One region of the Vibrio rotiferianus genome, then DNA from elsewhere that is predicted to be linked to it. Evidence: predicted binding sites of a transcription regulator. Region 1 holds the regulator's gene; each other region holds the start of a gene.

Evidence for each region. The regulator PurR, encoded in region 1, represses purine synthesis genes. The targets are predictions, from matches to a motif close to TNANGNAAACGTTTNCNTNA.
Region 2: the regulator PurR is predicted to act here: its motif matches at 4,189-4,208, upstream of BSZ04_RS14315 (phosphoribosylaminoimidazolesuccinocarboxamide synthase).
Region 3: the regulator PurR is predicted to act here: its motif matches at 3,700-3,719, upstream of purL (phosphoribosylformylglycinamidine synthase).
Region 4: the regulator PurR is predicted to act here: its motif matches at 3,065-3,084, upstream of BSZ04_RS19255 (NupC/NupG family nucleoside CNT transporter).

What each region holds. Positions count from the first base shown of each region.
Region 1 is NZ_CP018312.1:1,988,853-1,996,879, forward strand. It holds gene torD (molecular chaperone TorD) at 1-310, shown strand, start outside; gene purR (HTH-type transcriptional repressor PurR) at 758-1,762, shown strand; cyclic di-GMP riboswitch class I at 2,037-2,127, shown strand; gene BSZ04_RS18300 (TfoX/Sxy family DNA transformation protein) at 2,244-2,834, shown strand; gene BSZ04_RS18305 (TVP38/TMEM64 family protein) at 2,952-3,647, shown strand; gene BSZ04_RS18310 (putative signal transducing protein) at 3,644-3,961, shown strand; gene BSZ04_RS18315 (alpha/beta fold hydrolase) at 4,003-4,806, opposite strand; gene glgA (glycogen synthase GlgA) at 4,928-6,385, opposite strand; gene glgC (glucose-1-phosphate adenylyltransferase) at 6,375-7,592, opposite strand.
Region 2 is NZ_CP018312.1:1,138,778-1,146,804, reverse strand. It holds gene BSZ04_RS14345 (DUF3334 family protein) at 1-196, shown strand, start outside; gene BSZ04_RS14340 (DUF2786 domain-containing protein) at 373-1,062, shown strand; gene BSZ04_RS14335 (YiaD family glycine zipper/OmpA-like lipoprotein) at 1,187-1,855, shown strand; gene BSZ04_RS14330 (J domain-containing protein) at 1,932-2,912, shown strand; gene BSZ04_RS14325 (hypothetical protein) at 3,091-3,276, shown strand; gene BSZ04_RS14320 (SulA-like leucine-rich domain-containing protein) at 3,728-4,120, shown strand; gene BSZ04_RS14315 (phosphoribosylaminoimidazolesuccinocarboxamide synthase) at 4,325-5,428, shown strand; gene BSZ04_RS14310 (alkaline phosphatase D family protein) at 5,521-7,197, opposite strand; gene BSZ04_RS14305 (hypothetical protein) at 7,505-7,882, opposite strand.
Region 3 is NZ_CP018312.1:2,437,577-2,445,603, reverse strand. It holds gene BSZ04_RS20450 (AbgT family transporter) at 1-297, shown strand, start outside; gene tadA (tRNA adenosine(34) deaminase TadA) at 919-1,452, shown strand; gene BSZ04_RS25390 (hypothetical protein) at 1,535-1,669, opposite strand; gene mltF (membrane-bound lytic murein transglycosylase MltF) at 1,957-3,561, opposite strand; gene purL (phosphoribosylformylglycinamidine synthase) at 3,876-7,772, shown strand.
Region 4 is NZ_CP018312.1:2,205,704-2,213,730, forward strand. It holds gene folD (bifunctional methylenetetrahydrofolate dehydrogenase/methenyltetrahydrofolate cyclohydrolase FolD) at 1-754, shown strand, start outside; gene BSZ04_RS19250 (endonuclease domain-containing protein) at 1,199-1,570, shown strand; gene BSZ04_RS19255 (NupC/NupG family nucleoside CNT transporter) at 1,725-2,924, opposite strand; gene BSZ04_RS19260 (LysR family transcriptional regulator) at 3,160-4,104, opposite strand; gene BSZ04_RS19265 (lytic murein transglycosylase) at 4,185-5,156, opposite strand; gene BSZ04_RS19270 (YcgL domain-containing protein) at 5,201-5,485, opposite strand; gene minC (septum site-determining protein MinC) at 5,683-6,345, shown strand; gene minD (septum site-determining protein MinD) at 6,365-7,177, shown strand; gene minE (cell division topological specificity factor MinE) at 7,180-7,443, shown strand; gene rnd (ribonuclease D) at 7,741-8,027, opposite strand, start outside.

The sequences.
Region 1 (8,027 bases):
GATGGAAAAGCTGATGGCAGACTTTGGTGTGCAAGTTGACGAAAATCTAAAAGAGCCTGCGGATCATTTAGCAGTCGAGTTAGATTTTTTAGGCAATATGATTATCCGCTCAAATGAACTCGAGCAGGAAAAACACATGGAAGATGCGTTCGAAAAGCAAAATGAGTTCATCCAGCAACACCTTTTGACATGGCTACCTCAGTTTGCCGCTAAATGTAAGCAATTCGATGAATTTGGCTTCTATGTTAGTGTCGCGCAACTATTAATTGCATTTTGTAAACTGGACAGCACCTACCTTCTTGGTGAATAATTGCCGCCTATTTTGGGGAGTCTGTCATTCAGACTCCCTATTTTATTCGTTTGTTTTTAATCTGGCGCAGAGAAATACAATCCATTTAGCCGTTAAACTGTGACCTCCGAGGCACAAAACAACCACCTAAAACATTGCCAGCTTGCCCGCATCAGTCTAAAATGTGAGCGCAAACGATTAAATATGATTTATATGTAAACCGCTGAAATAAAGCGGTTTTTGTGTTTTCTTAACAGGATTGCTGACCAATTCCTCACTTAGTATAAGAAAGGAATATGAGACTCAGCGATAAATGTTGCTACAAACCTTTTTATACCGATTTCGGAACAACCGCTGCCAAATATCTCAGCAATGCCCCTATTCGCAGTTGCTCGGTTTGCGCAAGACCCTAAGCGTATGGTTGTCTTCACTACGGTATTTACAGTAGCTCGATACAGGACATCATTTATGGCCACTATTAAAGACGTTGCTCGCTTAGCCGGCGTTTCTACCACTACGGTTTCGCACGTAATTAATAAAACTCGCTTTGTTGCAGAAGCAACTCAAGAAAAAGTAATGAAAGCGGTGGATGAACTTAATTACGCACCAAGTGCCGTTGCGCGCAGTTTAAAGTGCAACTCAACTCGTACCATCGGTATGCTAGTAACTCAATCTACCAACCTGTTCTTCTCTGAAGTGATCGATGGTGTTGAGAGCTACTGTTACCGTCAAGGTTACACTCTTATCCTATGTAACACGGGCGGTATTTACGAGAAGCAACGTGACTACATCCGCATGCTCGCTGAAAAGCGTGTAGATGGCATTCTAGTAATGTGTTCTGACCTGACGGAAGAACTAAAAGAGATGCTTGATCGTCACTCAGACATACCTAAAGTTGTGATGGACTGGGGTCCAGAAAGCTCACAAGCAGACAAGATCATTGATAACTCAGAAGAAGGCGGTTACATCGCGACAAAATATCTGATCGACAATGGTCACACAGACATCGCGTGTTTAAGCGGTCACTTCGAAAAAGCTGCGTGCCAAGAGCGTATTGCGGGTTATCGCCGTGCAATGGCAGAAGCAAACCTTGCGGTTAACGAAGATTGGATTCTTGAAGGCAACTTTGAATGTGATACCGCTGTGCTAGCGGCAGATAACATTACTGCAATGGAAAAACGCCCTACCGCAGTTTTCTGTTTCAATGACACTATGGCACTTGGCTTGATGAGCCGCCTTCAGCAGAACGGTATCAAGGTACCAGATGATGTTTCTGTTATCGGCTATGACAACATTGAGCTGGCAGAGTACTTCTCACCACCACTAACGACTATCCACCAACCAAAACGTCGTGTGGGTAAAAACGCGTTTGAGATCCTACTAGAGCGTATCAAAGATAAAGAACACGAAAAACGAGTGTTTGAAATGCAGCCAGAGATCGTGATTAGAAATACGGTTAGAAAGCTCAACTAGTCTTTAGGTAGTACTCGTTTACTCATCATAAAAGCACCCACATGGGTGCTTTTTTATTTCACAATTCATCCGCGGCAACAGGTTTGTATGTAAAACTTTGCGGGCTTGTTATTTCTTCGTGCACTCTACTCTCTAGTACTGACCTTTTTCTGGTAGACCACTTTGTTAATCTATGAAACTTAACTCACGAAAAAATAACTATTAATTGAACTAAGATCACATTTATAAACGCAGAGTGTGATATTAGTCCAATATAGCAAGTATGCTCTCAGTGTCACGCACAGGGCAAACCACTCTAAAGAGTGGGACGCAAAGCTTCCGGCCTAAACTATCGCATGAGATAGCATGGTAGCGGGGTTACCGATGGCAAGTATGCATATGACGAGTTTACCCTTTAATGACATTGTGTCTGCATGCGTTTGCTAATCTCTCGGACCTGATTTTTGGTGGCGTAATTTAAATTACACCGAGATAACACATCATGGATAAACCGATACTCAAAGACTCTATGAAGCTTTTTGAGGTGCTTGGTACGATCAAGTCACGCTCAATGTTTGGCGGCTTTGGCCTTTTTGCTGATGAAACAATGTTTGCATTAGTCGTTAACAACCAGCTTCATATCAGAGCAGATAAAAAGACATCTTCAGACTTTGAAACTCAGGGACTTAAACCTTACGTATACAAGAAGCGTGGATTTCCTGTTGTTACTAAGTACTACGCCGTTTCACCAGACCTTTGGGATACACCACAACACTTAGTGGAAGTAGCCAAAAGTTCACTCGAAACTGCAAAGCTTGAAAAAGAACAGCAAGCCAGTTCTAAACCAACGCGTTTAAAAGACCTACCGAATCTTAGACTAGCGACAGAGAGAATGCTTAAAAAAGCTGGTATTGACTCTGTCACTCAGCTCGAAGAACAAGGTGCGCTAAACGCCTATAAAGCGATCCAGGAAACGCATACCGCTTCTGTAAGCATCGAGTTACTGTGGGCCCTTGAAGGCGCTATTAACGGTACTCATTGGAGCGTTGTTCCTCAGTCTCGCCGAGAAGAGCTAATTAACCACCTCTCATAATACAAGTTTGAGCTCCAGGTATTCATAAACCGCAGTTTTACACTGCGGTTTTTTTTTGAAATTTTTTCTCACTCCATTCTGTCTTATTATCTAAGAAGCAGAGATGGAATGATAGATATGAATAAGAAACTGATTTTAGGACTGATCCTACTCGCGACGATTATCTTTTTAGGTGTGAATTTTGGTCAATATCTAACCCTAGAAAATGCCAAGGCGCAGCAAGAGGCGTTGAATGCTTTTATTAGCCAAAACTTCGTATTTGCTGCAGCAACGTATTTCTTTGCGTATATAGCTATCACCGCTTTCTCCATTCCCGGAGCTGCCGTAGTAACGCTTCTGGGTGCTGCTCTATTTGGTTTCTGGACCAGTCTCTTATTGGTTTCTTTTGCCAGCACTATTGGTGCGACCATTGCTTTCCTTAGCAGCCGTTACTTACTGCGAGAGTGGGTACAAGGCAAGTTTGGTAATAAGCTAGGTGCGATCAACGAAGGCGTTGAGAAAGACGGCTCGTTTTATCTCTTCTCACTACGTCTTATTCCCGTCTTCCCATTTTTCCTTATCAACTTACTGATGGGTTTGACACCAATAACCATTGCACGATTCTACCTCACTAGCCAAGTTGGTATGTTGCCAGGTACAGCAGTTTATCTGAACGCTGGTACTCAATTAGCCACCATAGATAGTCTTTCTGGCATTGTGTCACCCACCGTACTTGCGTCATTTGCCTTACTTGGTTTGTTTCCAATCATTGCCAAATGGGTTATGAGTAAGATTCGCCCAACTCAAGTTCAGCAAAATGGAAACGCTCAATGAAAATCTTCATCGCGAGAAACCCAGCTGAAGCTCACATAGTCTGTGAGCTTCTCAAGACCGAGCAAATTGGCTGTGAAGTTCGAGGTGAAGGAATGTTTGGGCTAAAGGGCGAATTGCCGTTTGGTGACGATACAGACCCCTATATTTGGCTTTTACATCCAGAGCAACAGTTGAAAGCTGCTGCTATTGTTGAAGATTACCAAAAACAAGCAAATCAGACTTATCGAGATTGGCGGTGTCCAAAATGTTCAGAGATAAATGAGGGGCAGTTTGGTGCGTGTTGGCAATGCGGATATCAAATCGGGGACCAGTGATATATCCCCTACTTTTTCCATTGCTTTGACCTAGCGTTGTGTTAAGCAGCTAAACTTTGCTGCTTGATAAACTCGATGGAATGTTGGTTAAAATCATCTGGTCTTTCTACATTGCATACGTGGCCACAATCGGGGATTTCGCGTAATACACTCTGCTTATGCACTGCGACCATCTCCTTAACTGGCTTGATGAACATATAATCCCGATCACCCATTAAATACAGCGTCGGAATCGGGAGTTCACGATCCTTAAAGTATTTCATCAACGGGTTAACGTCTGCGGCCAAGATAAACCATCGCTTGAACTCTTTTTGGCACAACTTTTTCGCTTCACGGATAAATAGATGACGCGACTCACGCTGATTTTTCTGTGGCATCACAATATAGGCAAACAACTTATACAGCCACATGTAAGGCAAAATGTGTTTGCCTAAATTACCCAATTTCACCAGAATTTGTGAACGCGTGTTCAAACGTGTCACCGCACCACCAAGCACCATAGAACGAACACGCTCAGAAGCAAGCTCCGCGAGGTTACGGACGATGATCGTTCCAAGTGACATACCAACAAAATGTGCAGATTGGATCTTCAAGTGATCCAACACTTTTAGAATGTCTTGCGTTACCTCCGTAAAGGTGTAGCGACTTGTCATCAATTCTTTGATTAACTGGTTTGACTTTCCATGTCCTCGGAGGTCAATTAAGACCAAATTAAAATGTTCTTTATAAGCCTTAAGTTGCTTGAACCATATTGAAGAACTGCCACCGGCACCATGCACGAAAACGACCCACTCATTACTGGTAGGGTGTAAATAGGTTTTATGGAATAGAAGTGGCTGAGTCATTTATCAGTCTGGAAAACGTTCTGTATAAAAAGAGTGAGTAAATCCTACCACACTCTATAAGGGCAAGGTAATAAAGGCACCTCATTCGGTGCCTTTAGTTACATTTTTTAAAAATTTTGCGTTAATTTAACGCAGACCTATACAACAGCAAATATTCTTCTGCGGCTTTATGCCAGCAGAAATCCCTTTGCATCGCATGAAGCTGAACACGCTTTACTTCGTTCGGACTCTGTGCGTAGAGCAATAGAGCTCTTAGCATAGTCAGCAGCAATGCTTGCGGTGTCGGCTCATAGAACACAAAACCTGTGGCTTCTTCAATGTCCACATCGTAGTCATTAACGCTATCTTTCAAGCCACCAACCCCACGAACGATAGGCAAGGTGCCATAAGCCATACTGTAGATCTGATTCAAACCACAAGGTTCAAACTCTGAAGGCATCAGGAAGAAATCAGAACCAGCCTCAACAAGGTGTGCGAGTTCATTATCGTATGCTTCAACAAAAACAAACTTATTTGCAAACTGTGCTGCGACTTCTTTCAATTGAGCGGCAAGAATAGGGTCTCCCGTTCCCACCACCACGACTTGAACGTCGTGTTTCAGAAAATCTGCCAATACTGGTAGCAAATAATGTACACCCTTTTGCTGCGTGAGGCGGCACACCATACCAAACATTGCGCAATCTGACGCACCAAGCCCCAACTTTTCTTGTAGGGCTTTCTTACAGGCATTCTTACCACGCACCATACTTTGCCGATTCGCTTTGTAGTTCAGTGGTAAACTAGGATCTGTTTCCGGATTCCAAGCACTGTAATCGCAGCCATTTAGAATGCCCACTAAATCATCAGCACGTTGTTGAAACTCCCATGCCATGCCATGGCTACCGAGTTCAGTCTTAAGCTCTTCTGCATAAGTCGGACTTACTGCATTGATTTTATCTGCGTTCATCACGCCCGCTTTGAGCATGGTGATGTGTGTCGCGCTTACCGCTGCGTCTGGTACGTTTCGACTATGAAATTCAGGGAGGCACTGAACATCGTCGTAACTAAATACCCCTTTAAATACCGCATTATGAATCGAGATTACACTGCGAGTATTTGCAAAAAAGGCGTCGTCGCCATAACGATGTTTGAGTAGGAATGGAACTAAGCCCGTATGCCAATCATTAGCGTGTACGATGTCTGGTTGGAAACCAAGCTTTGGTAACATATCAAGGCAAGCAGCACTAAAAAATGCAAAACGTTCGCCATTGTCCGAATAAGCTTGGTTATTCTCCGCATACATAGAAGGACGATTGAAATACGGCGGACAATCAATTAAGTAAACCAGATTGTCCCCAAGCATCAGTTTTAGAACTCGATAAGCAGTATGAGGCCAACTCGTTAGCTCTGTCTCTAGAACCGTCTCAGCTTCTGACAGTTGCTCTATACCGGTATAAGCTGGAATAGAAATTCGTACATCTTGCTGAAGATTTTGAAGGGCTTCCGGCAGTGCCTTGGCTACATCAGCCAAGCCACCACTTTTAATCAGTCCTTCGACTTCAGACGCTACAAACAGAACAGACAAATTGTTAGTAGCCAACACGTGCTCCTTTTGGAATTACAACAATGCCATCATCTGACACATGGTAGTGTTTCTTATCTTCTTGTAGATTTACCCCAATTTGTGTACCTGGAGCAATATCTGCGTCTTTGTCGACAATCACGCGACGAAGCACACAACCTTCCCCGACTTTCACATCGCCCAACAAAATACACTGGCTAATGTCACACGCTGAAGCAATGTTGCTGCGGAACCCAAGTACTGACTTTTCAATACGTGAACCGCGCACGTAGCTGCCGTTACATACCAAGCTGTCGATGATCTGCACTCGACCATTAACAGAGTCAGTAAAGGTCGCCGGTGGCAATGGTGGGTAATAAGTATGCAGTGGCCACTTGCGGTTGTATAAAGAGAACGGTGCGTCTTTCTCGAGAAGATCCATATGAGCTTGCCAGTACGCATCAATCGTACCTACATCGCGCCAGTATACTTCTTCTTTCTCGCCAGTGATGCGGTTAGTACTGAAGTCATAAACAAACACATCGCCACGTGGGAACATCTTAGGAATGATGTCTTTGCCAAAATCATGCGTTGAAGCTTCATTGTCAGCATCTTCAATCAGTTCAGCGAACAGGGTCTGAGCTTCGAATACATAGTTCCCCATAGATACAAGTGCATGCTCTGGATCACCTGGGATGGATTTCGGACTTTCTGGTTTTTCTTCAAAACCGATCATACGCCCTTCCGCATCCACTTCTATCACACCAAACTGGGATGCTTCCGAAAGTGGCATACGCAATGCAGAAACCGTTAACGAAGCTTCTTTCTCTTCGTGGAAAGCCAACATCTGTTTGATGTCCATTTTATAGATATGATCTGAACCAAAAATACATACCTGATCAGGCTCAGCCAACTCCATAAAACGCAGGTTTTGGTAGATAGCATCTGCTGTACCTTCATACCAACGCTTACCCGTACGCATCTGGGCAGGGATCGGGTCAATAAAACGATCTGTAATGCCATTGATGTTCCATCCCTTTTTCATGTGATGGAACAAAGATTGAGATTTAAATTGAGTAAGGACGTAAATGCGCATCAAATCCGCATTCACGAAGTTGTTCAAAGCGAAATCAATAAGTCGGTAACTTCCGCCAAAAGGGACCGAAGGTTTACTGCGGGATTCCGTTAAAGGCCTCAGACGAGAGCCTTCACCGCCAGCAAGAATCATTCCCAAAACACCAGCCATTCGTTGTTCTCCATATAGTTATAGCTTGGATTTCCATATCCACTCGATCATGATAAGCCTCAGGGGTAATCGAGCGGATACCTTATAGTATCTACTCCACCAACTCTAACCGTGAGTTAGCGAGCAAAATTAAGCTATTGTGCTTTCCTTTCTACTGCCGTATTTATTCGGTTTGTTTTTATACTAATTGGCAGCAATCGGTTGCACTTATTAGGTATTAAATTATCGAATTGGAATTAAATTACAATTTTAAATATGCCATTCTGTGTCGCGTACAGAGGTTACTTGCTCAAGACGATAATTCGGTCACACTAAGCAACGCAATCGTTTACATCATGAAAACAATTTACACACAGCAAGCGTACAAATAGGTGTGTTTAATAAAAATACGGCGTCTTGATGAAAGCTCTATGACAATCAAAAATTGAAGGGTTT
Region 2 (8,027 bases), 850 kb from region 1:
AAATAACAACATCTTCTATTTGGAACTAGCAATGGATAAAACCGAGTTTATCCAGCTAGAAGAGTTTGAAGTTGCTGAAGATGAAACGCCAGATGATATCTTGGAAGCAACCCGTAAGAGTATGGAAGAAAAGTCAAAGCCTGAAACAACAGCGAATAGCGCGGCAGATGACCTACTTGACGAGCTTGGCATTTAATTTAATGTCAGCCCCCCCTCTTTTTCAAAGCACCCTTCTATGGGTGCTTTTCTTTTGTGGTGCACATAGCTTAGCAAGCTTAAACCTTTGGACATAAAGTCCTTGGTTTCGTTTTTACGCCAAAAAAGGTAATATATCCGACTTCTCAAATTTTGTGTTTTTGTTATTGGTCGTCAATGGATAAGCAAAAAGCTCTTAAGAAAATCGCTAAGTGTCTAGAACTAGGTAACTCCGCCAATGTAAACGAGGCTGCAAACGCTATCAAAATGGCGCACCGCCTCATGCTCAAATATGGTCTAGATAAAGATGACATTGAGTTTATCAAGATGGGTAAGACACAATCTTCCCACCTGTTACCTGCTAACATCAGCTCGACTATACTGCGCGTGATTCGAGGCATTAATACCAAGTTTGGTGTTGAAGCAGTTCTGTTGAACCATAAAGGTCTAAAACGAGTAGAGTTTATCGGTGAAGCTGATCGAGCGATCTTTGCTGCATTTGCCTTCGACATTATCTATCGCGAAATGAACGAAAGCACCGGACAGTTCCGCAATAGTTTTGCTGGTTCAGGCACATCATCCATGGAAGTGACTCGTCGAGTTAACTCATTTGTCTCTGGTTGGGTGGAAGGTGCGTTAGAAAAACTACCGACCATTTCACCTGATGAAGAGTCGGCAAACAAAATCAATAACTACATAGATAAAGAGTTCAAAAACATTGACCGTGAGACGTTCAAGAAACAGCTAAAAGAAGCGATGAAAAATCTCACCGCAGATTATGAAGTCGGGCTAAAGAAAGGACGCAAAGTATCTGTTAACCGCGGGGTTGGTGGCGCACAAGCTAGAAAAATGCTTGATAGCAAATAACTTTTTGGCTGAGTTCATTATCAGTCTGACTTTTACATAACAAATATCAATAACACCCTACGTATAATTCGATTCCTAATGTGAGGCTCACTTTATCGCCTCTGTTTTATATGGAGATATTCCTTTGAAAAAGATGTCTATTGCACTTGCACTAGTGCTTGCTCTTACTGGCTGTCAAGCTACTCAACGTCAAAATGCTACTACAGGCGAGTACGAAACAAACTCAACAACTCAAGGTGCTCTAATTGGCGCTATTGCTGGAGCTGCGATCGGTCTAGCAACAGGTGACAACGCAAAAGAACGTCGTAAGCATGCTCTAATTGGTGCAGCTGCAGGTGGTGCAACAGGTGCTGGTGTAGGTTACTACTTTGATCAACAAGAAGCAGAACTGCGTCGTGCACTACTTAACTCGGGTGTACAAGTAGAGCGTGTTGGTGAGAACCAGCTGCTACTTCGTATGGAAAATGGCATCGGTTTCTCATCTAGCTCATACCAACTAGATGCAGGTATCCACAATACACTGCGTGGTGTAGCGCGCATTCTTGTAGAATACCCTGACACAAGCCTAGTAATCGACGGTTACACAGACAGCACTGGTAGTGAATCATACAACCAAACGCTATCTGAGCGTCGTGCAGAATCAGTTCGTCAATTCCTAGTATCGCAAAACGTCGCACCAGGTCGTGCAATTGCTCGTGGCTATGGTGAACGTAGCCCATTATGCTCAAACCAAACTTCTGAAGGTCGTGCTTGCAACCGCCGTGTTGAAATCCAGATCTTGCCACTGAAGTAATTTGGTTGCACCATATCGGTAATAATAACGATTACCGGAGCAGGTCTAGCGAACTCCGCTAGACCTGACATACCCAATGTCTTTCAGAACCATCGCCCTTACCTTAACTTTAAGTGCCTGCCTTACAAGCACTGCATTCGCATCTCAAAGTCCTACGCAGCCTGAAGCTCAATTCGATCTAGCGCAACAACTGGCGTTAAAACCCAACCCAGACTCTCCTTCTGACGTGCGTTATTGGCTAGAGCAAGCGGCAAGACAAAGCTATATTCCAGCCCAGAAACAATTAGCTGAAGACTACGCCAGAGGATTAACAGGAAACGTTGACTTCGCACAAGCAACTTATTGGTTTACTTCAGTAGCCTTAAACGACCCAACCGATAGAGGCTTCCTCCTTGCAGACTTTGTTCAGCACCATCAAAATCGCATCACCACCGAAGATCTACTTGAGGCTTGGTACCAATTAGCGGCACTAAAAAACCCTCAAGCCGAAGAAGCTTATAATCAGTTTTTAGAAGAGCGCTTCAACCAACTAAGGGCGAAACAGGTTTCCGAGATTGTAGAGCTAGATAAAACTGCCACACACGAAGAAGCACAAGATATAGCTGCATTTGAACAGGAACAGAAAGCAGAGACCACGAATATATGGTATGCCTCAGGTGCGCTCGGATTGAGTGTATTGATTGGCGGCTTTGCTTTTGGTTACCGAAGACACAACAAAAAAGTTGAAGCCAATATCGCGCATGAAGCATCGCAATCTCTGCAATTAGAGACTCAGGTGAAAGAACTGCAGTTTGCTAATAAACAACTTAAACGCCAACTCGAAAAGGTGTTCAAAGAGTTTAAGAAAATTAAGGGGCAGTCTGACAATCAAAAACTCGCAATAGCATGTGCCACATTTGGCTACACACCACAGCGTATTCCCGACAGTAAAGCAGTGAAATTGCGCTACAGACAATTATCGAAACTCTATCACCCTGATTCTAGGGGAAGTGAAGATGAGATGAAGCGTTTAAATCAAGCGTTTAAAATTATCTCACAAAATGTTACAAAAGAGTAAACTGAAGCAATACTCCCTTTCCTTGCGAGCTTTTCATCCTAGAAAACAAAGGCTCGCAATCGATCTCCCTCTCAAACAAATTAACAGACATTTAACTTAACGTTCGTTTGTATGCCATAATACGGGGCGAAAAATAACACCTAGCGACTCAAAACTAATTTAGGTGGGGAGAAAATCAATGTTCACTGAAGAAGGCACCTGTGACTGGTGTAAAAAACCTAGCTTTGTAACTCGTCATGATTACCTTGATGGGAAGTACCATCGCTCTTGCAAATCTTGCTTCGACATCGCGAAAATCGACGTTCGCCTGTTTAACCAAGGCGAAATGCAAATGCGTGAACGCATGGCACACCAAGCGAGCTAATCAGAACAAATCAATGGAACTGATTTTCAAAGGCGCCTTTTTAGAGGCGCTTTTTTGATCTCTAAACATGATAGCAACTGTATCAAACAACGACGCACTCTAGTTTGCGACAATACTAAATCAAATCACTTTCTAAGGTTGTACCTTTGAGTGGATAAGCGCACTTCAAAGCGCTCCCTCCTTTATCCAAAGCACTGTATAGACGAAAAAAAGTACTGTATATACAGTTGTAATGACCTGTAGATAGAAAAAGAACACTACTTATCTCACATTTATCCCCTTTCATAAAAACAAGCAAAACCAAAAATAATTCCTCTAAACTTCAATAAGTTACAAAAACAAACATAAATAACCATAGGAAAATATTAACTTAAACTTTTAAAAATCGGTTGATCTGTCACCAAAAACAAACTACTGTATACACATACAGCATGTATAAAGGAACAGTAAGATGCAGTTACAAAGTCAATCTCATACATACTCTCGCTACAACGTATTGGCACAAGCAACACAACCTATGGATGTGTCTGACCAACTTCTTTCTAAGTTGGCTGTATTGTCTCAACAGCAACAGTGGATTCTGTTTACTGCTGAGTGTCCTCGCCCTGATTTTGAGCAACTTGCTGCTTCTAACATTCGCTGTCAAAACATCATTCAAATGAAGCCATCTCAACAGCTTTCTGAAGTGGAAATCGTTATTAAAGCTATTCAATCTGGTAATGCTAGCGCTGTTGTCGCATCGAACAAGATTGCATTAATGAATCAATCAATGCTTCACGATATTGCCCAACGTTATCAGTGTGAAGTCTTTTTCGTCGAAGGCAGAGTGAACAAGTACCACTAACAAGATCGACGTTATCCATCCTGCATCTCGCCTCCTTTTAAGGAGGCTTTTTTTGTACTTCAACAAATTAAGGCAAACGTTTGCTTTTTCTCTGGCGAGTTAAAATAGTTCTGGTATGATGCCCTCATTCGATTTATTCAGCGCACATTGTTCGCTGGATATCTTCTCTTTATGACGTTTGATTAAGATGATAGGAATGTCGCAATGAGCCTTGCTAATCAAGTACTTGCCGTCAATGACGACCTGCCAATTCGCACCCGCAAGCCTGTACACAGCGGAAAAGTTCGCTCTGTATACTGGTTAACTGAAGAAGACAGCGCACGACTGATCAAAGAAAAAGGATACGATGTTGCTCCTGATGCCCCACTGGCAATCATGGTGATCAGTGACCGTATCTCCGCATTCGATTGTATCTGGCACGGCGAAGGTGGGCTAAAAGGCGTTCCAGGAAAAGGGGCGGCACTAAACGCGATTTCTAACCACTGGTTCAAATTGTTTAAAGACAACGGTCTTGCTGATAGCCATATCTTAGACATCCCTCACCCATTCGTTTGGATTGTGCAAAAAGCGAAGCCAGTGAAGATTGAAGCGATCTGTCGTAAATACATTACTGGTTCTATGTGGCGCGCTTATTCAAATGGCGAGCGCGAGTTCTGTGGTATTCAGCTTCCTGAAGGCCTTGAGAAAGATAAAGCGCTACCTGAATTACTAATGACACCTTCAACCAAAGGTATCTTGAGAGGCATTCCCGGCGTACCTGAAGCGGATGACGTGAACATCACTCGCCAAAACATCGTAGATAACTTCGAAGCCTTTAACTTCTCTAGTGCAGAAGACATTGCACAATACGAGAAGCTACTAAAAGAGGGCTTTAATGTAATCAGTGATGCCCTTAACACCATCGACCAAACGTTCGTTGATACTAAGTTTGAATTTGGTTACGTGCACGATGCAGCAGGTAAAGAAAAGCTGATTTACATGGATGAAGTAGGCACGCCAGACTCTTCACGCATTTGGGATACGAAAGAATACCAAGCGGGCAATATCGTAGAAAACTCGAAAGAAGGTTTCCGTCAGTTCTTGCTAAACCACTTCCCTGACCCTGATATTCTGCTTAACAAAGAACGAATGCCAGAGCGCGAAGCGCTCGCTCGTGATAACGACCTGCCTGTTGACTCTTTGATGGACATTTCACGAACTTACATCGGTATCGCAGAAAAAATCACTGGTCAGCCAATCACGTTAAGTGACAATCCCAAAGCGGAGATCATTGAGATCTTAAGCAAAGAGTACGGTTTGATCGACTAACTTCATCTCTAAAATGAACGTTTAAAATGCACCAAACAAAAAGTCCGCAAAATGCGGACTTTTTTGTTCAAACTAAAATCAACGTTAGCTGTCTAGTTAATATCTAACGTTACACCATCAGTAGTAGAAGCTGACTTAGTCGTAACTCGATACTCTTTATCTGTAATAGTCGAGACCATGTACCACGTTGATTCTGCTTTGTCCGGAGTGAAGGTTACTCGCATAAAACCACGCTGTTTGATATCTGTCCATTGAAGCTCTTTAGATAAGTGAGGAAGCGTAAACTCCATTTGAGCAATCGCAACCGGATCCAACCCTAAATAAGCTTCTAAACCGGGAGAACTGACAGAGCTTGTTGCAAACTCCACACCGATGGGATTACCCGACATATCTGCCAGCTCGCTTGTCCATGCGTTATGGGTATCCCCTGCTAGACAAACGAAATTGCCAGAAACGGATTGTGCTAACTGGTACAGCTTTTCTCGTTCAACATAGTAACCATCCCACGCATCAAGGTTATACGGTAATGTCACTGGGTCTGAGCTTGGGTCAGCAAGATACGCTGTCATCGCGGAGTTAACGGCCAATAACGCTGCCGATTTCTGCTCATCTGTGGCGGTAAAGAGTTGAAACATCGCTAGCATGACGCTGCTTGGAATTTCCATCTTCGACATTAGTACTTGCTGGCCTAACACGTTCCACTTTGAGTTGTTAGTTGTAAACTGCTCAACTAACCACCCTAACTGGTCCATCCCAAGAAGCTCTCTGTCGCTTGCTCTCGACTCAGCCACAAGTTGAGCAATACCCTCCATTGAAGGGGGTGACATGGAAAAGTAGTCTAAAGGCTTATCACGTCCTACCAAGCGAGTATCAAGCATCATCAGGTTAACAAGGTCACCAAACGCGAACTGCCTATATATCAACATGTTTGATATTGGGTTTTCACGTACTGGTAGCCACTCTACCCAAGCAGCTGCTGCTGCCGCTCGACGATCATAAAAACTCCCCTCTGAATCTTGATGGTTTTCGGCGCCTTCTTTCCAAGCATCGTTCGCGAGTTCGTGATCATCCCAAACGGCAATCATTGGTAAAGTCGCATGCAGTTCCTGCAAATCAGAATCTTGTCGATACTGTGCGTAACGAGCTCGATAGTCTTCTAATGTGACACATTCTGTCCCTTTGCTTGGCTCTCTACCAAGAGCAGTAGCATTCTCAGTCGCGTATTCACCTGAACCATATTCATAGATATAGTCCCCCAAATGTAAAACCACATCGATAAATTTGCTTTTATGTTGGTTAATGATTTCACGATAAACATTGAAATAACCCGCTGGATAATTCGCACACGATACGACGGCCATTGATATTTCATCAATAGCGCCCTCCGGTAGAGTGTGCGTCTCTCCAATAACACTTGAAGCGTCTCCAACCAGGAAGCGATAATAGTATTTGGTGTTGGCGTTGAGGTTCATCACATCAACTTTTACGGTAAAGTCTCGACTGGTATCAGTTGAAAACACGCCTTGCTGAACGACATCTGAAAAATTCATATCAGAAGCAACTTGCCACTCTACGTCGACGTTTGCTGCCTCGGTTGAGACTCGCGTCCAAATAATGACTTGGCTTTGTGTTGGATCCCCGCTCGCAACCCCATGCTCAAAAGCTGCACTCGCGACTAACGTATCATCATCGCTATTACATCCAACTAGACCAGTTGCAACTGCTGTCGAAGACATGGCTTTGATAAAATCTCTACGTGACAAAGACATATTAACTTCCCCTGTTATTTTTTATTCCTTTCGCTAAGAGCGATTGTTCGGCCTAATGCGAATAAGTTATCAATCACAAATAGCGTCTAAACATTGTTTGTGAAACACAAACTTAGAAGCACGTTATGACAATTGCATGTCAAAACGTTACAAAAATGTTAAATTAAGTGTAAATACTCTATATTCATCACACTTATTATCAATTCTGCATTAATAACAAATAGGGAAATGTTGCTTTTGGAGACAAAAAAGCGACTGTCGGATCAGTCGCTTGTTATTAGATGTTTAAAGTGAAGAAAAAGAAAGGCTAAAGTTTGACAGTCAAAACATCCGGTTCACTACTCTCTATTTTGAGTTTACTTCTTTGCTCAATGTACTCAATTTGCTGAGCCTCCAAAGCATAAGGCATAACCACGCGCAGCTCATGTATACCTTCACCTTGCGCTAACCTCACTAAAGTAACCAAATTGGACTCATCACTCTGACGTGAAGACATCGATTTCAATGCAGCTTCCCAAAGACGATCTTCGGGCTGCGTTAATTCCGCGATGTTCTGTTTCCACATTATGCCAAAAATAGGAGCAATGGTGGAAAACGCTTCTAGAAAGGTCCACTTTTTACTACCAGATGCGCCTAGAAAGCTAGTGTAGTCGAATTCAATGCTTCTCTTTCCTTGTTGTTCCATCATAGGCCTCGACACGCTTTTTATTAGATATACCAAATATCGTTCAACTGTTTTGATATAGCAATAGGATATAAGACAATAGTCTTTTATGCCCTAATTTACATTCAAAAGGAAATATAAGAACCAGACTTGTAACAATCGATGT
Region 3 (8,027 bases), 450 kb from region 1:
ATTGGTCCAATCCTAGTTCCTATGCTAATGGCTGTGGGTATCTCTCCTGAGCTATCTCAGGCGGCTTACCGCGTAGGTGACTCTGTATCGAACATCATTTCACCTCTGATGGTATTCTTCCCTCTAGTCGTGGTTTACTGTCAACGTTACGTGAAGTCGACAGGTATCGGTACACTAGCATCGCTAATGATGCCATTCTCGATTGCAATGCTAATCGGCTGGTCTATCTTCTTAGTGGTTTACTGGATGCTAGGCATTCCTCTAGGTATCCAAGCGCCATACACTTACACAATGTAAATACCGTCATATTTGGCGCTGTAGCGTTGTTAACTGCGCAAGTTCACCCTAATCACATAGAGCCTCTATGCTCATAGGGCTGAACTTGCTTGTTGCCTAGCTACAACACCAACTATTTAGGTATTGGTAATTCGAAAGCGCTGGTCGAGAGACTGGCGCTTTTTTGTTTTGGGAGGCGGGAACGGACTTTGCCCTTCGGGACACAAAATAAAGAGATCCCCAACTCGCTCGTACCTCGCTCTTGAGGATGACGAGAAGACAGTCCTGTGTTTATTCAACGTCATTCCCGAAAGCGACGTAGGAGTGTTGTCGGGAATCTCTCGTTAATCATGCAACTGAAGAGCGCCTCAATTTGCTCGTACCTCGCTCTTGAGGATGACGAGAAGACTGTTCTGTATTTATTCAACGTCATTCCCGAAAGCGACGCAGGAGCGTTGTCGGGAATCTCTCGTGAAGAGCGCCTCAATTTGCTTGTACCTCGCTCTTGAAGGTGACGATCAAACTGCTTTGAATCACGGTATTTGTACCCTAACAGGTAAAATCATCCCGCTTCCACTTCCCCTCTTTGAAGGTTAAAATCCACTTTCAATCACGATCTATCCCAAATTCCGGAGCTTCCTTTTGTCAGATTCTCAGTTTTCCCCTCAAGACGAACTATTTATGCGCCGTGCGATGGAGCTTGCCGAGCAAGCAGAAGCTGAAGGGGAAGTGCCGGTGGGCGCTGTTCTGGTAAAAGACGGAGAGATTATTGCTGAAGGCTGGAACCGTTCTATTTGTGCTCATGATGCAACGGCGCATGCGGAGATCCAGACACTGCGCAAAGCCGGCGAAGCCTTGAGTAACTACAGGCTTCTTGATACCACTCTGTATGTCACTTTAGAACCTTGCCCAATGTGCGCAGGTGCGTTATTACACAGCCGAGTCAAGCGTGTTGTCTATGGTGCTCCAGACTTAAAAGCAGGTGCGGCAGGGACGGTATTGAACTTATTCGAAAGCCAAGCGGCGTATCATTACGCGACGGTGGAAAGCGGATTATTAGAGGATGAATGTCGCTCTCAGCTACAAGCGTTCTTTAAGCGTCGCCGTAAAGAAATTAAAGCCAAGAAGGAAGCGCAGAAAGCGTTGGAGAACGAGCAGGAAAATAAAGAAAAGTAGGTTGAGAGGGAGGGAATGAGTTCTTTTCGCCTAGAAGTTTTTTAGCAAACACCTACTCAGAAGTAGATGTTTGCTTCAAGTTTCAGTGGTTCACTAGGTGAACAAATACACGGTTACGTGCACTGACTTTTTTCTTCATTGTTGTAAGCTTGCGCTTACGGCGGTTTGCAGCCACTGTCTTATTCAAACGTTTTGACTGCACTCTGCGTTTTCTCATATTCAGAACCTCTTGCAGGCAACGAACACACTCTCCGACACTCGCACCGCAAAGCGTCTGATTTATTATCAATCGATGACATTCTGATGAAGCACGCTTACGGAGGAAGGTGGCATCAGTTCGAGGAGAGGTGACTAAAAGAGCATCTCTATCATGCGAGCCAGTTATTGGTATGACACCAAATAGAATCACAAGCTAGATAAGCCCGAAAGACTGGATTCTAGATAACTTTATCTGTTGACTCAATAAAAAAATAGCGAGCTGAGTGCTCGCTATTTTCGAAGGGATTATTCTGCTTTTTGAGCAGGCGTTTGCTCTGTCCCTTGAAGTGAACTCCCTTCAGTATTTGATGTGGCTTCAACCGCGCCTGAAACTTGTTCAGCGAGTGTCTCTACCGCTCCTGAAATTAGCAAATCAGGATTGAGCGGTGGTATTACTTGTAGGTCGTCGGTATCTTCATCAATCGCAGGTTTTTGGCTCACGTGGCCAATGATCGATTGGTAGTAACGACGAATATTCTCAACGTAGTTACGTGCCTCATCGCCACGAGCATAACCGTAACGAGTTTGGCTGTAGAAACGCTTCTGACGCAGCAACGGTAGACGCTCTTTCACATCTGCCCATGAATTTGGATCGCCACCTTGTGCCTTCGTTAATCTTCGAGCATCCATCATGTGACCATAACCGACATTATACGATGCTAATGCAAACCAAATCTTCTCATGCTCATTGATTGAATCTGGTACGCGGGCCACGATACGGCGTAGATACTCAACACCACCACGTACTGACTGTTCAGGATCAAGGCGGTTAGTTACGCCAACACTTTTTGCTGTCGGCAGTGTTAACATCATCATGCCTCGCACACCTGTTGGTGATTTTGCAGCCGGTTTCCAATGTGACTCTTGGTAAGCTAACGCGGCAATTAAGCGCCAATCAAACTCTTCACTGTATTTCTGGAACAGTGGTGCCCATTTGGGCAAGGTGTTGTCCAGTGCTCGAATAAAGGCTCGAGTATCTACATAATCAAACGCTTCAATATGACCAATGTACTTCTCTTCTAATGTTGCTAGTTCACCAGACTGTTTGATGCCGCCAAAGAACTCGATCAACATTGCGTATAAGCTTTCATCTTCAGATCGGCGTGTAAACCAAGACACTGGCTGGTCTTCTGTTAACTCAAAGGCTTGTGCAAGGTCAGGATAAAGTCGCTGAGCTAAAGATAACTCTACCGAATCAGTCACGGTAAACCGGAGTTCACCTGTAGATACTTGTTTTAATAGATCGCGAGTATCCGCATCACCAACAATTTCAAATTGAAGCTCAGGGTACTCTTTTTGTAGCGTAGTTAATGTTGGAACGAATTGTGATTGTTCAACGATTTGTAGCGTTTCTGCACCGGCATTGGCTTCTTTATCTTCCGCTTTGTCATCTTTAGATTCTTGATAGCTGATTAGCTGGTCAATATCGCGTGGGCGCAGTTGACCTTTCTTATACACTACTTGTTGACTGACGTAGTAATAAGCAGGGCCAGGGCGGAAGCGTTGTACCGCTTGAGAGGTTTGGTTTAAACCTGTCGCGATGATATCGATATCACCTTTTTTCAGGGCAGGGAATAACTCAGCTTGTCGGAAAGCAGGTTTGATTTCCAACTTAACACCTAACTGTTCAGCAAACTTGCGCGCCAGTTCGTAATCCAGGCCAGCAGGGCCATCAGGACCAATGTAATAGGAAAGTTGGTTGTTGAGAGTGCCAACTCGCAGAACACCACGTTCTTGGATTAGCTCAAACTCACTTTTAGGCTCCGATTCAATCTGGCAGGCAGAAAGTAGAAGCACAGAGGCGAAAAGTAGGGCGCTGCGCTTGAATCGGTTGAACTGACTTATTTGCATTAATTTGGTACGTCTCGATAAATTCTAGTTGCCTTTATATCAAAGCGTGCAAGTTGGGCAAAGTGAATCAGACAGATAGAGTGCGACATTGTGTGTTTTATCGACATTTCGGCTGTAACTCTAATTTGACAAAAAAAATGACGCAAACGGTTGCTTTTGGTGTTACATCACAAAAACAATTGCTATATAATGCGCTCGCAACCAAGAGGTGGAATCGGCATAAGTTCGAAGTAAAACAGTCTAACCCACTGAATTTATTCCAATATCACCTCAGGTCAATAGACCTTAACCAATTGCATAAGAGACCTAAGCACATGAGAATTTTTCGTGGCTCCCCAGCTCTATCTGAATTTCGTGTTAACAAGCTTCTAGAGCTTTGTCGTGAACTAGGCTTACCTGTCACAGGTATTTACGCAGAGTTTGCTCACTTTGCTGAGCTATCAGCAGATCTAGATGATCAAGAAGTTGAGAAACTAGAGAAACTCCTGACTTACGGTCCAACAATTGAAGAGCATGCGCCAGAAGGACTTCTGCTGCTTGCGACTCCTCGTCCAGGTACGATTTCTCCTTGGTCTTCTAAGTCTACCGACATCGCGAATAATTGTGGCCTAGCTAAAGTGGTTCGCCTAGAACGCGGTACTGCTTACTATATTGAAACATCATCTGATCTTTCTGAGCTTCAACTTGTTGAGCTGAAAGCGATTCTTCACGATCGCATGATGGAAGTTATCTTTACTGATTTCGAATCAGCAGCGGCACTTTTCCAAGTGGCAGAGCCAGCACCAGTGGCTGACGTTGACCTACTTGTTGGTGGCCGTGCTGCGCTTGAAAACGCAAACGTTACCCTAGGTCTTGCTCTTGCTGATGATGAGATCGAATACCTATACGATGCGTTCGTAAACAAGCTAGACCGTAACCCAACCGATATCGAACTGATGATGTTTGCACAGGCGAACTCAGAGCACTGTCGTCACAAGATCTTTAATGCAGATTGGACTATCGACGGCGTGAAGCAAGAGAAGTCTCTGTTCAAGATGATCAAAAACACATTTGAAGCCACGCCAGAAAATGTTCTATCTGCCTACAAAGATAACGCAGCGGTAATGGTGGGTTCCGATGTTGGTCGTTTCTTCCCGAACCCAGAAACTCGCCAGTACGGTTACAACCAAGAGAAAGCGCACATCCTAATGAAGGTGGAAACGCACAACCACCCAACAGCTATCTCTCCTTGGCCGGGCGCTTCTACTGGTTCTGGTGGTGAAATCCGTGATGAAGGCGCAACTGGTATTGGTGGTAAGCCAAAAGCAGGTCTTGTTGGTTTCACTACATCTAACTTGCGTATTCCTGGTTTTGAACAGCCATGGGAAACAGATTTCGGTAAGCCAGGTCGCATTGTTAACGCACTAGATATCATGCTAGAAGGCCCACTTGGTGGCGCGGCGTTCAACAACGAATTTGGTCGTCCAAACTTACTTGGTTACTTCCGTACTTACGAAGAAAAAGTGAATTCTCACGCCGGTGAAGAGGTTCGTGGTTACCACAAGCCAATCATGATTGCTGGTGGTATGGGCAACATCCGTGATGAGCATGTTCAGAAGAAAGAGATCCCAGTCGGCGCAAGTCTAATCGTTCTTGGTGGTCCTGCAATGAACATCGGCCTTGGCGGTGGTGCTGCTTCTTCAATGGCATCTGGCCAATCTGCAGAAGACCTAGATTTTGCTTCTGTACAGCGTGAAAACCCAGAGATGGAGCGTCGCTGTCAGGAAGTGATCGACCGTTGTTGGCAGCTTGGCGAACAGAACCCAATCGCATTTATCCACGATGTGGGCGCAGGTGGTATCTCTAACGCACTTCCAGAGCTTGTAGACGACGGCGAACGTGGCGGTATCTTCCAGCTACGTGATGTACCAAACGATGAGCCGGGCATGAGCCCACTTGAGATCTGGTGTAACGAATCGCAAGAGCGTTACGTAATGGCAGTTGCGCCAGAGAATATGGAAGTATTTGATGCTATCTGTAAGCGTGAGCGCGCACCGTATGCTGTTGTTGGTATCGCAACAGAAGAGCGTGAATTGAAACTAGAAGATTCACACTTCGACAATACACCAATCGATATGCCAATGGATGTGCTTCTTGGTAAGACGCCTAAGATGCACCGTGATGCAAAAACGCTTAAAGCCAACAACCCAGCGGTTAACCGTGACGGTATCGAGCTAAACGAAGCTGTGGATCGCGTTCTACGTCTTCCAACGGTTGCAGAAAAAACATTCCTTATCACTATCGGTGACCGCACGGTAACTGGTCTTGTTGCACGTGACCAAATGGTTGGCCCATGGCAGGTACCAGTAGCTAACTGCGCAGTAACAGCAGCAAGCTACGACACTTACCATGGTGAAGCGATGTCTATGGGTGAGCGTACACCAGTTGCTCTACTAGATTTCGGTGCATCGGCTCGTCTAGCGGTTGGTGAAGCAATCACTAACATCTCAGCGACAAACATCGGTGATATCAAGCACATCAAACTGTCTGCAAACTGGATGTCTCCAGCGGGTCACCCAGGTGAAGATGCAGGTCTTTACGAAGCGGTGAAAGCGGTAGGTGAAGAGCTATGTCCTGCACTTGGTCTAACTATCCCAGTGGGTAAAGACTCAATGTCGATGAAGACTAAGTGGGAAGAGAATGGCGAGCAGAAAGAAGTAACGTCTCCGCTGTCTCTGATCATCACTGCGTTTGCTCGTGTTGAAGATGTGCGTAAGACAATCACGCCGCAACTACGTACAGACAAAGGTGACACGTCACTAGTTCTTATCGACCTAGGTAACGGTCAAAACCGTCTAGGCGCAACAGCGCTAGCACAGGTTTACAAGCAGCTTGGTGATAAGCCAGCAGACGTAGATAACGCAGCACAGCTAAAAGGTTTCTACGAAGGCGTTCAAACTCTAGTAGCGAATGACCAAGTAGTGGCTTACCACGATAAAGGTGATGGCGGTCTATTCGTTACTCTTGCTGAGATGGCATTCGCGGGTCACTGTGGTGTGAAAGCTGACATTGCTGACCTTGGCGAAGATACTCTAGCAGCACTATTTAACGAAGAGCTAGGCGCAGTACTTCAGGTTAAGAACGATGACCTAGACGCTGTACTTTCAACGCTAGCAGCAAACGGCCTAGAAGCGTGTTCACACGTAATCGGCTCTGTAGAAGCATCTGATGAGTTAGTGATTACTTCTGGTGAGACTGTAGTTCTTGAGCGTAGCCGTACTGAACTACGTACTATCTGGGCAGAGACAACGCACAAGATGCAAGGTCTACGTGATAACCCTGCATGTGCGGACCAAGAGCATGAAGCGAAGAAAGACAACTCTGACCCAGGCCTAAACGTTAAGCTAAGCTTCGATGTAAATGAAGACATCGCAGCGCCATATATCGCGAAAGGCGCTAAGCCTAAGATGGCAATTCTGCGTGAGCAGGGCGTTAACTCTCATGTAGAGATGGCTGCAGCCTTTGACCGTGCTGGCTTTGAAGCAACGGATATTCACATGAGCGACATCCTAACGGGTCAAGCTGTACTGGAAGAGTTCCAAGGCCTAGTGGCGTGTGGTGGCTTCTCTTACGGTGACGTTCTAGGCGCCGGTGAAGGTTGGGCTAAGTCTATCCTGTTCAATGAACAAGCTCGCAACCAGTTTGAAGGCTTCTTTAAGCGTGAAGATACGTTCTCTCTAGGTGTGTGTAACGGCTGTCAGATGCTATCGAACCTGAAAGAGCTAATTCCGGGTGCAGACCTATGGCCACGCTTTGTTCGTAACGAATCTGAGCGTTTTGAAGCTCGCTTTAGCCTAGTTGAAGTACAAAAGTCTGACTCTGTATTCTTCGATGGTATGGAAGGCTCGCGTATGCCAATCGCGGTTTCTCACGGTGAAGGTCGCGTAGAAGTACGTGATGCTGAACACCTAGCGGCGATTGAAGCGTCAGGCACGGTTGCAGTTCGTTACGTTGATAACCACGGTAACCCAACTCAGCAATACCCGAACAACCCGAACGGTTCGCCAAACGCAATCACAGGTCTAACGACTCAAGATGGCCGTGTGACTATCATGATGCCGCACCCTGAGCGTGTATTCCGCACAGTAGCGAATTCATGGTCTCCAGAAGGTTGGGGCGAGAATGGTGCTTGGATGCGTATGTTCCAAAACGCACGCAAGAACATCGGCTAATTACGACGTAGTCCAAGGTTAACGAAAAGAATAAAGCGCTGGTTGAAAGACTGGCGCTTTTTTATTTAAGGGAATCGAGAATGGATCTCGTCCGATGGAACGCCTCGCTTCGAGAAAGAACAGCGGCGTCATTTCCTAGACTGACGAAGGAAGGAGTAGGAAATCTCTTTTTAACAATGAATCGTGAGAGTTCCCCAATTCGTTCGTGCCTTATCTACTGTAAAAAACTTGCAGCGTTTCGGTAACTTTTATGCT
Region 4 (8,027 bases), 220 kb from region 1:
GGCAGTAGTTTTAGTTGGCGAAGATCCAGCATCTCAGGTATACGTTGGCAGTAAGCGCCGTGCGTGTGAAGAAGTTGGTTTTGTATCTAAGTCTTTTGACCTTCCTGCAACTTCATCAGAAGAAGAGTTGTTGGCTCTGATTGATGAGTTGAACAACGATGCAGAAATCGACGGCATTCTTGTTCAGTTGCCACTTCCTGCTGGTATCGATGCAACACACGTTCTTGAGCGTATTCACCCAGAAAAAGACGTAGATGGCTTCCACCCTTACAATGTGGGCCGTCTAGCGCAGCGCATTCCTAAGCTTCGCTCTTGTACACCAAAAGGCATCATCACTCTTCTTGACCGTTACAACATTGAGCTACGTGGTAAGCACGCGGTTGTGGTTGGCGCATCGAACATCGTTGGCCGCCCAATGACGCTTGAGCTGCTTCTTGCTGGTTGTACAACAACGACTTGTCACCGCTTCACAAAAGACCTAGAAGGTCACGTTCGCCAAGCTGACCTAGTTGTGGTTGCCGTTGGTAAACCAAACTTCATTCCTGGTGAGTGGGTTAAGAAAGGCGCGGTTGTGGTCGATGTGGGCATCAACCGTCTTGAATCTGGCAAGCTAGTGGGTGACGTGGAATACGATAAAGCACGTGAGAATGCGAGCTTTATTACCCCAGTACCGGGCGGCGTTGGCCCAATGACGGTAGCAAGCCTAATTGAGAACACGATGCTGGCTTGCGAGCAGTTCCATACGAAGAAATAAAGAATTACCGATACTGAAAGGGCTCCGCAAGGAGCCCTTTTTGTTTGGAGCAACAACCCCCTCTAGCTCCCCCTTGAAAATGGGGAGGACCGGACTGAGATCGCTTTTAGTTCGCTGACTTATTCAAATACCCAAACTGGATTTAGTTCGGAGTAGCAATCCCCTCTAGCTCCCTCTTGAAAATGGGGAGGACTGGAATGAGTTCGCTTTTTGTTTCCTGACTTATTCAAATACCGAAGCTAGATTTAGTTCGGAGTAGCAATCCCCTCGAACTCCCTCTTAAAAATGGGGAGGATCGGGCTGAGATCGCTTTTACTCATGAAATTACAGCGAACATCATATTAATTGTCGGTTGGTGTTTCACACTAAACGCGCTCAGGTCTAGTCCCCTCCCCTTTCTAAGGGGAGGGTTAGGGAGGGGTTGAGAACGCAAAGGAAGCACAAGTGCCACAACGAACTTTTAATTTAAAATACCAAAAGCCAATCAGAAGTCGATTACGTGCAAATATGCCAAAACCTGAAGAAGTACTCTGGCAAAGAATCAGGCGTAAACAGCTTGGCGTAAAATTTCGTAGGCAGCATGGCATCGGTCGCTACATCGTTGACTTCTATTGTCCAGAATTAAACTTGGTTATTGAGATTGATGGCGATAGCCATTTCTCTGATGAGGGGAAAGAAAAAGACGCAATGAGGGATGCATTCATGGAAGCATTGGGAATTAAGGTTCTGCGATTCACCAACGAAGAAGTGATGAATCAGACCGAGTCCGTTTTGGAAAGGTTATTCAATTTAGTTCGGAGCAGTAACCCCCTCTAGCTCCCCCTTGGAAAGGGGGAGGGCCGGAAAGAGAACGATTCAACTAATGCAATCGCCACAGAAATTATATTAGCTGTCGATTGACGCTTCACAATCAGCGCACTCGGGCCTAGTTCCCTCCCCTTTCGAAGGGGAGGGTTAGGGAGGGGTTCTGTTACAAACTCAAAATCACGCCAGCGATTGATGCACTCATCAGGTTAGCCATCACACCAGCAATAATTGCTCGGAAACCGTGTTTAGATACAAAAGCGCGCTTCTCAGGAACAAGTGAACCTAGGCCACCAATTAGCATTGCCATGCTTGAGATGTTAGCAAAGCCACACAGAGCAAAAGTCACAATCGCTTGTGAATGGGCACTCAGTTGAGACTTCACGTCAGCCAATTGAATGAAAGCGACAAACTCGTTCACTACGATTTTGTTACCGATTAATGAGCCTGCAGTGATGGCCTCATTCCAAGGAATACCAAGCAACCAAGCGACAGGAGCAAACACGTAACCAAGGACTAATTCAAAACTCAGTTGAACACCAAACCAATCACCAACCCAGCCTAGCACACCATTAAGTAGTGCAATCACACTGATGAATGCCAGCAAAGTACCACCAACAGAGATAGCAATACTGACACCTGCCATGGCACCATCCGCCAAAGCTTCTACCACGTTGGTTGCACGCGGGATCTCTACTTGGCTGATATCGATATCTGGTGCTTTTACCTCATCCTCTGGCATCAGCATTTTCGCCATCAAAAGACCAGCAGGTGCAGACATAAATGCCGCAGCTATCAAGTAGTTTAAATCCACCCCTAAAGAAGCGTAACCAACCAAGGTACCACCAGCAACAGAAGCCAAACCACCCGTCATTACCGCGAAGAACTGAGAATCCGTCATGTGCTTTAGGTATGGCTTCACCATTAAAGGAGCTTCAATTGTGCCCACAAAAATGTTCGCGGTTGCAGAAAGCGATTCCGCACGGCCAATACCCAATAACTTTTGGATACCGCCACCAATGAAGTTGATGACTCTCGGCATTACCCCTAAATGATACAAACCAGAGATTAATGAAGAGAAGAAGACGATAATACCAAGGACATTAATCGCAAACGTGAATCCGCCAGTCGCAAGATTACCAAAAAGAAATGCGATACCTTCTTGGCCATAGTTGATCAGTTTAGAGACGACGCCACTTACCGAACTTAACGCTTCTCTGCCTGCTGGTACATACAGCACTAGTAGTGCAAACAGCACTTGAAGAGCAAACGCTAAAGATACCGTTCTGAGCTTGATATTTTTTCTGTTTGTAGAAAGCAGCCATGCTACGAATAGAATGGCTACGATACCAATAATTGAGTTCATAAAGTGGTTCCGACAAAAGGGGGATAGGAAAGGCGTCGGATTCTATAGAGAGAAGAAAAAGCTGCAAGTTGGGTATGTTAACAGTGTGAAAAGTCAGCCTGATTACTATTTAATCATAAATGTAACCAATTGAAATGATTAAACTTAAACGTTTGCCTCTTTATATTATTTCCATTTGGAAAAGATGTTTCTGAAACCAGAAAAATTTTGTGACTTAAATCACCTTCTGTAGTCACTACTTTGGTAAAGAGATGTATGGTGCTAATTTCTGATCCCAGTGACAAGGCGTGCCAATCCTTTGCTTAATAAAATCGATCACTGCGGAGATCTTTTTCGGCATGTGTTGACGGCTTGGGTAGACCGCATAAAACGGCATCGATTGACTTGCTTTCCAGTCTGGTAACAGCTGAATCAACTTACCAGTTCGGAACTCATCACCAAGCAGATAAGTGGCTAAGTAGGCAATTCCCCACCCCGATATCGCAGCATCACGAACCGCTTCTGCTAAGTCAACCGAGTAGTTGCCTGATACTTTGACGTTAAGCTCTTGCTCGCCTTTAGTGAAAGCCCAACTGGTGTAGTCACGCTCCCAACTTCTATATATCAAACAATTGTGTTGAGAGAGCTCATTGGGTTCCGTGGGTGTGGTGTGCTTTAACAAATATTCTGGTGAGGCCGCTACAATAAACTGGCAATCTGTTAATCGCTGTGCAATGTAGCCTTCTGGTAGGCGCTCATTGTTGGTGATCCAAAGGTCTAACCCCTCATCTAACATATCCACTTTGTAATCAAATAGGTGAACTTCTACTTGTAACTGTGGGTACTGTTCTCGCAATTCTTGAATCGCAGGAATAATATGTAAGGTGCCAAATGACTGCGATAGTCCCAATCGGACGAGGCCCGCCACTTCATCTCTTTGGCTTTCCATTTCGAGCGTGGCGCTTTTCACCGCTTGTAAAACTTGCTCACAATGGTGATAAAAAGTTCGTCCAGCCTCCGTCGGGGTGAAGCTACGTGTGGTGCGTTGCACAAGCTTAATGCCTAGAGATGCCTCTAGTTGACTGAGCTGCTTACTGACGTGAGACACGGACACACCTAGGCTCTTAGCCGCGGCGGTAAAGTTCTTATGTTTGATCAACGCAGAGAAGATCACCATTTGTGCAGCACGTTCAGATAACACGCAAACCTCGATAAAATTTGAGAAAACAAAGGGCTCCGAAGAGCCCCTTTCATATTCACTGATTAATTAGAATTAAGCACTTAGAAAGTGATGCGGTCAGCTAAATGACTTACCGCTAGTGCGAAGTAGTAAGAGCGGTTCCACTTCATCAATACGTTGTAGTTGTTGTACACCAAGTAAGTACGGCCGTTTTCATCGTCTGGCATGATTAGCCAAGCTTTGATGTCTTCATCCAGTTTAGGTAGCGGACTACCATCGTACTTAGTAATGCCCAACTTGCTCCACTCTTGCAGGTACTTGCCTTTTTCAGCACCACGACCTTCAAGGTTATGATCAATACCATGCGGCACTTTTACTTGACGACCCCACGTGTATTTATCGTCCCAACCAGACTCACCTAAGTAGTTAGCGGTTGAGGCAAACACATCTGCTTCTGATTGCCAGATGTCTTTCTTACCGTCGCCATTGCCATCTGCGGCAAAACGCAAAAATGAGCTAGGCATAAACTGACACTGTCCCATTGCACCAGCCCACGAGCCTTTAAAGTTTTCTAGCTCGATATGGCCTTGATCAAGAATTTGTAGCGCAGCCATGGTTTCTTTGCGGAAAAACTCTTCACGTCGACCTTCAAATGCCATGGTCGACAACGCATCGATAACGCGGAAGTTGCCAGTGAACTTGCCGAAATTACTTTCCACGCCCCAAAGCGCGACAATAAAACGCGGTTGAACACCAAACTCATCGCCAATGCGTTTTAGCTCTGCGTAATGCTCTTTGTATAACTGCTTCGCTTGTTTAACCTTCCACTCAGGTACTGCACGAGGGATATACTCGTCCAACGTCAGTTTTTTTTCTGGCTGGTTTCGGTCCGCTTTCACCGCGCGTGGTTTGTATTCAACATCGGCAAACGCGGCACTGATGACTTGCTCAGAGATACCTTTATCACGAGCTTCTGCTCGCAGTTTATTAAGGTATTCGTCAAATCCTTCGCTACTAGCAAAAGCCGAAGTACAAACCCCTAAGCTAAGCATCGTTGCCAGTATTTTTTTCATATTGCCCTCCTTGAGCAAGGCAGATCACTCAATAGCAAACCGACTTATTGTTCGTCTTTCTGTTGAGCTTTTTGTTCTTTGTATTTTTCTAATAAATTTTCTGGTGGTGGCGGCAACTGAAGGAAAAAGCCTTCGTTTTGTAATGAAGCTTTCACTTTCTCGACATCCACTTGCGCTAAGCTACGACCTTCTAGTTTGATCGTCATAACCGGCATAGGCTTACCGAACATCTGCATAAGTGTGTCAGGCACCTGTGAAAAATCGTCTTTTTTCGGGATGTAGAGGTAAGCGCCTTCTTTCTTGGAACTTTTATAAATAGAACAAAGCATGACAAGCCTTTTGTGCTGATTTCCGCCATTTTGGGGCGGATTTAAATAAAAACGTAAAATTCTCGCAAACTTGATAGCAAAAATGAGATTAAATCACTTATTTGCCCTTAAGATAACTTGCTGCGTCAAGGGATGAAATATAACATGACATACCTAGTTTAAGGCAACGCTCTTTCAACAGAGGCAAGAAGTCCACGATGACCCATTCACCTGACCTTAAAGGTAGCAGTTTTACATTGTCTGTTTTACACCTTTCTGACAATGAGATCGTCAAAACTGTCGAATTTTTGCAAGAAAAGGTTTCTCAAGCTCCTTCTTTTTTTGCGTCCGCCCCATTGGTGATCAATATAGCAAAAGTCGAAGGCGATATTGATTTTAGCGCATTGAAGCAAGGTATTGCTGATGCCGGCTTTATTCCGGTTGGCGTAACGGGTTGCAAAGACAAACGCGTACAAAACCTTGCCTCTGAAGCGGGCTTCGCCATTATGTCTGCTAGTAAATCTCCTGCAAAAGCACCAGCGAAAATGGCACCAACTAAAGTGGTGCGCACACCTGTTCGCTCTGGCCAACAGGTATACGCCAAAGATGGCGATTTAGTCGTACTCGCGCATGTTAGCGAAGGGGCTGAAGTCATTGCCGATGGCTCTATTCATATTCACGGAACATTACGTGGCCGTGCAATCGCAGGAGCAAGCGGACAAAGCGAAGCTCGAATTATCTGCCACAATTTACAAGCTGAGCTAATCTCCATAGCGGGTGACTATTGGCTTAGTGATCAAATTGCGAGTGAGTTCTGGAAACAAAAAGTAATGATCAGTAAAGCAGAAGAATCATTACATCTTGAGACTCTCACGATTTAAGTTTTAAAAAGGAAATAAAATGGCACGCATTATTGTTGTAACGTCTGGTAAGGGTGGCGTGGGTAAAACCACTTCTAGCGCAGCCATCGCTTCTGGTCTTGCCCTCAAGGGTAAAAAGACAGCGGTGATCGATTTCGATATCGGCCTGCGTAATCTCGATTTAATCATGGGCTGCGAACGTCGCGTTGTTTATGATTTCGTTAACGTTATTAATGGTGAGGCAACGCTGAACCAAGCGTTGATCAAAGACAAACGTACCGATAACCTGTTTATTCTTCCTGCTTCTCAAACTCGAGATAAAGATGCACTGACTAGAGACGGTGTACAACGTGTGTTCAACGAGATGGGTGAGATGGGTTTCGATTTCATTATCTGTGACTCTCCAGCAGGTATCGAGCAAGGTGCCCTAATGGCGCTTTACTACGCCGATGAAGCGATCGTAACAACCAACCCTGAAGTCTCTTCAGTACGCGATTCAGACCGTATTCTTGGTATTCTTGATTCTAAATCACTTCGCGCTGAGCAAGGTTTAGAGCCAGTGAAGCAGCACCTTCTACTGACTCGCTACAACCCTGGCCGTGTAAACCAAGGTGAAATGCTGAGCGTTCAAGACGTAGAAGAGATCCTGCATATTTCCCTACTTGGTGTTATCCCTGAAAGCCAAGCTGTATTGAATGCATCAAACAAAGGTGTTCCTGTTATTTTTGATGAGAATACAGATGCTGGTATGGCGTACTCAGATACCGTTGACCGCCTACTGGGTGAGCAAGTTGAATTTCGTTTCCTTACTGAGGAGAAGAAAGGACTCTTTAAACGACTATTTGGAGGCTAATAATGTCACTATTGGAATTTTTCCGACCTCAGAAGAAAGCATCAGCAAGCCTAGCGAAAGAGCGTTTACAAATCATCGTGGCGGAACGCCGTAGCCAAGATGATCCTGCGCCTTCATACTTACCGCAACTTAAGGAAGACATCCTTAAAGTGATCAGTAAGTACGTGGCTATTGACCCGAACATGGTTGACCTGACGTTTGAGCACAAAGACGATGATATTTCCGTTCTTGAGCTCAACGTGAAGTTGCCAGAAGACGAGAAGTAATTACTTTTCACCTTTGCCTGAGTACCCTCCTCTTCGTCATTCTGAACAGCGAGGAACGAGCGTGATTCAGAATCTGTTACCAGGGCGCTCGAATTGTTGAGGTATGGCTTTGGCTTCAAAGCGAGCTGTGAGTAGACTCCTAGTCTCACTTAGATTCTTACAGTTCGCTAGATTATCTGGAACGACTCGGTAGCTTAGCGTCGTAAGATGAGAACTTCAGGCAAAATACAAATGCGTGTTACAAAAAAGGTTGGCCTATTTGCCAACCTTTTTCGTTTATCTTGTTTTGAGTAGTGCTTACTTGAGAATCTTATCCATCTTCTCACCGAGCAACTCTAGACGCCAACCTTGCATCACGTCCGGTAGTCTCGCTGGATCACGATCTTTCTTCCAAACCCAACTGATGATTTGGTTAATCTGCTTTTTCGACGCCAAAAACTCGGTCGCTAAGCCAGATTTTTGAGACGCTACTTTCACTACGTCCTTCATGTTCTTGAAGATTTGCTTGTAGCCAGGGTAATCCATCAAACGTTCAATAGTAGCAGGGTACTCATCGGCTGGAGTGAGCTTCGCTTGCTTGACGA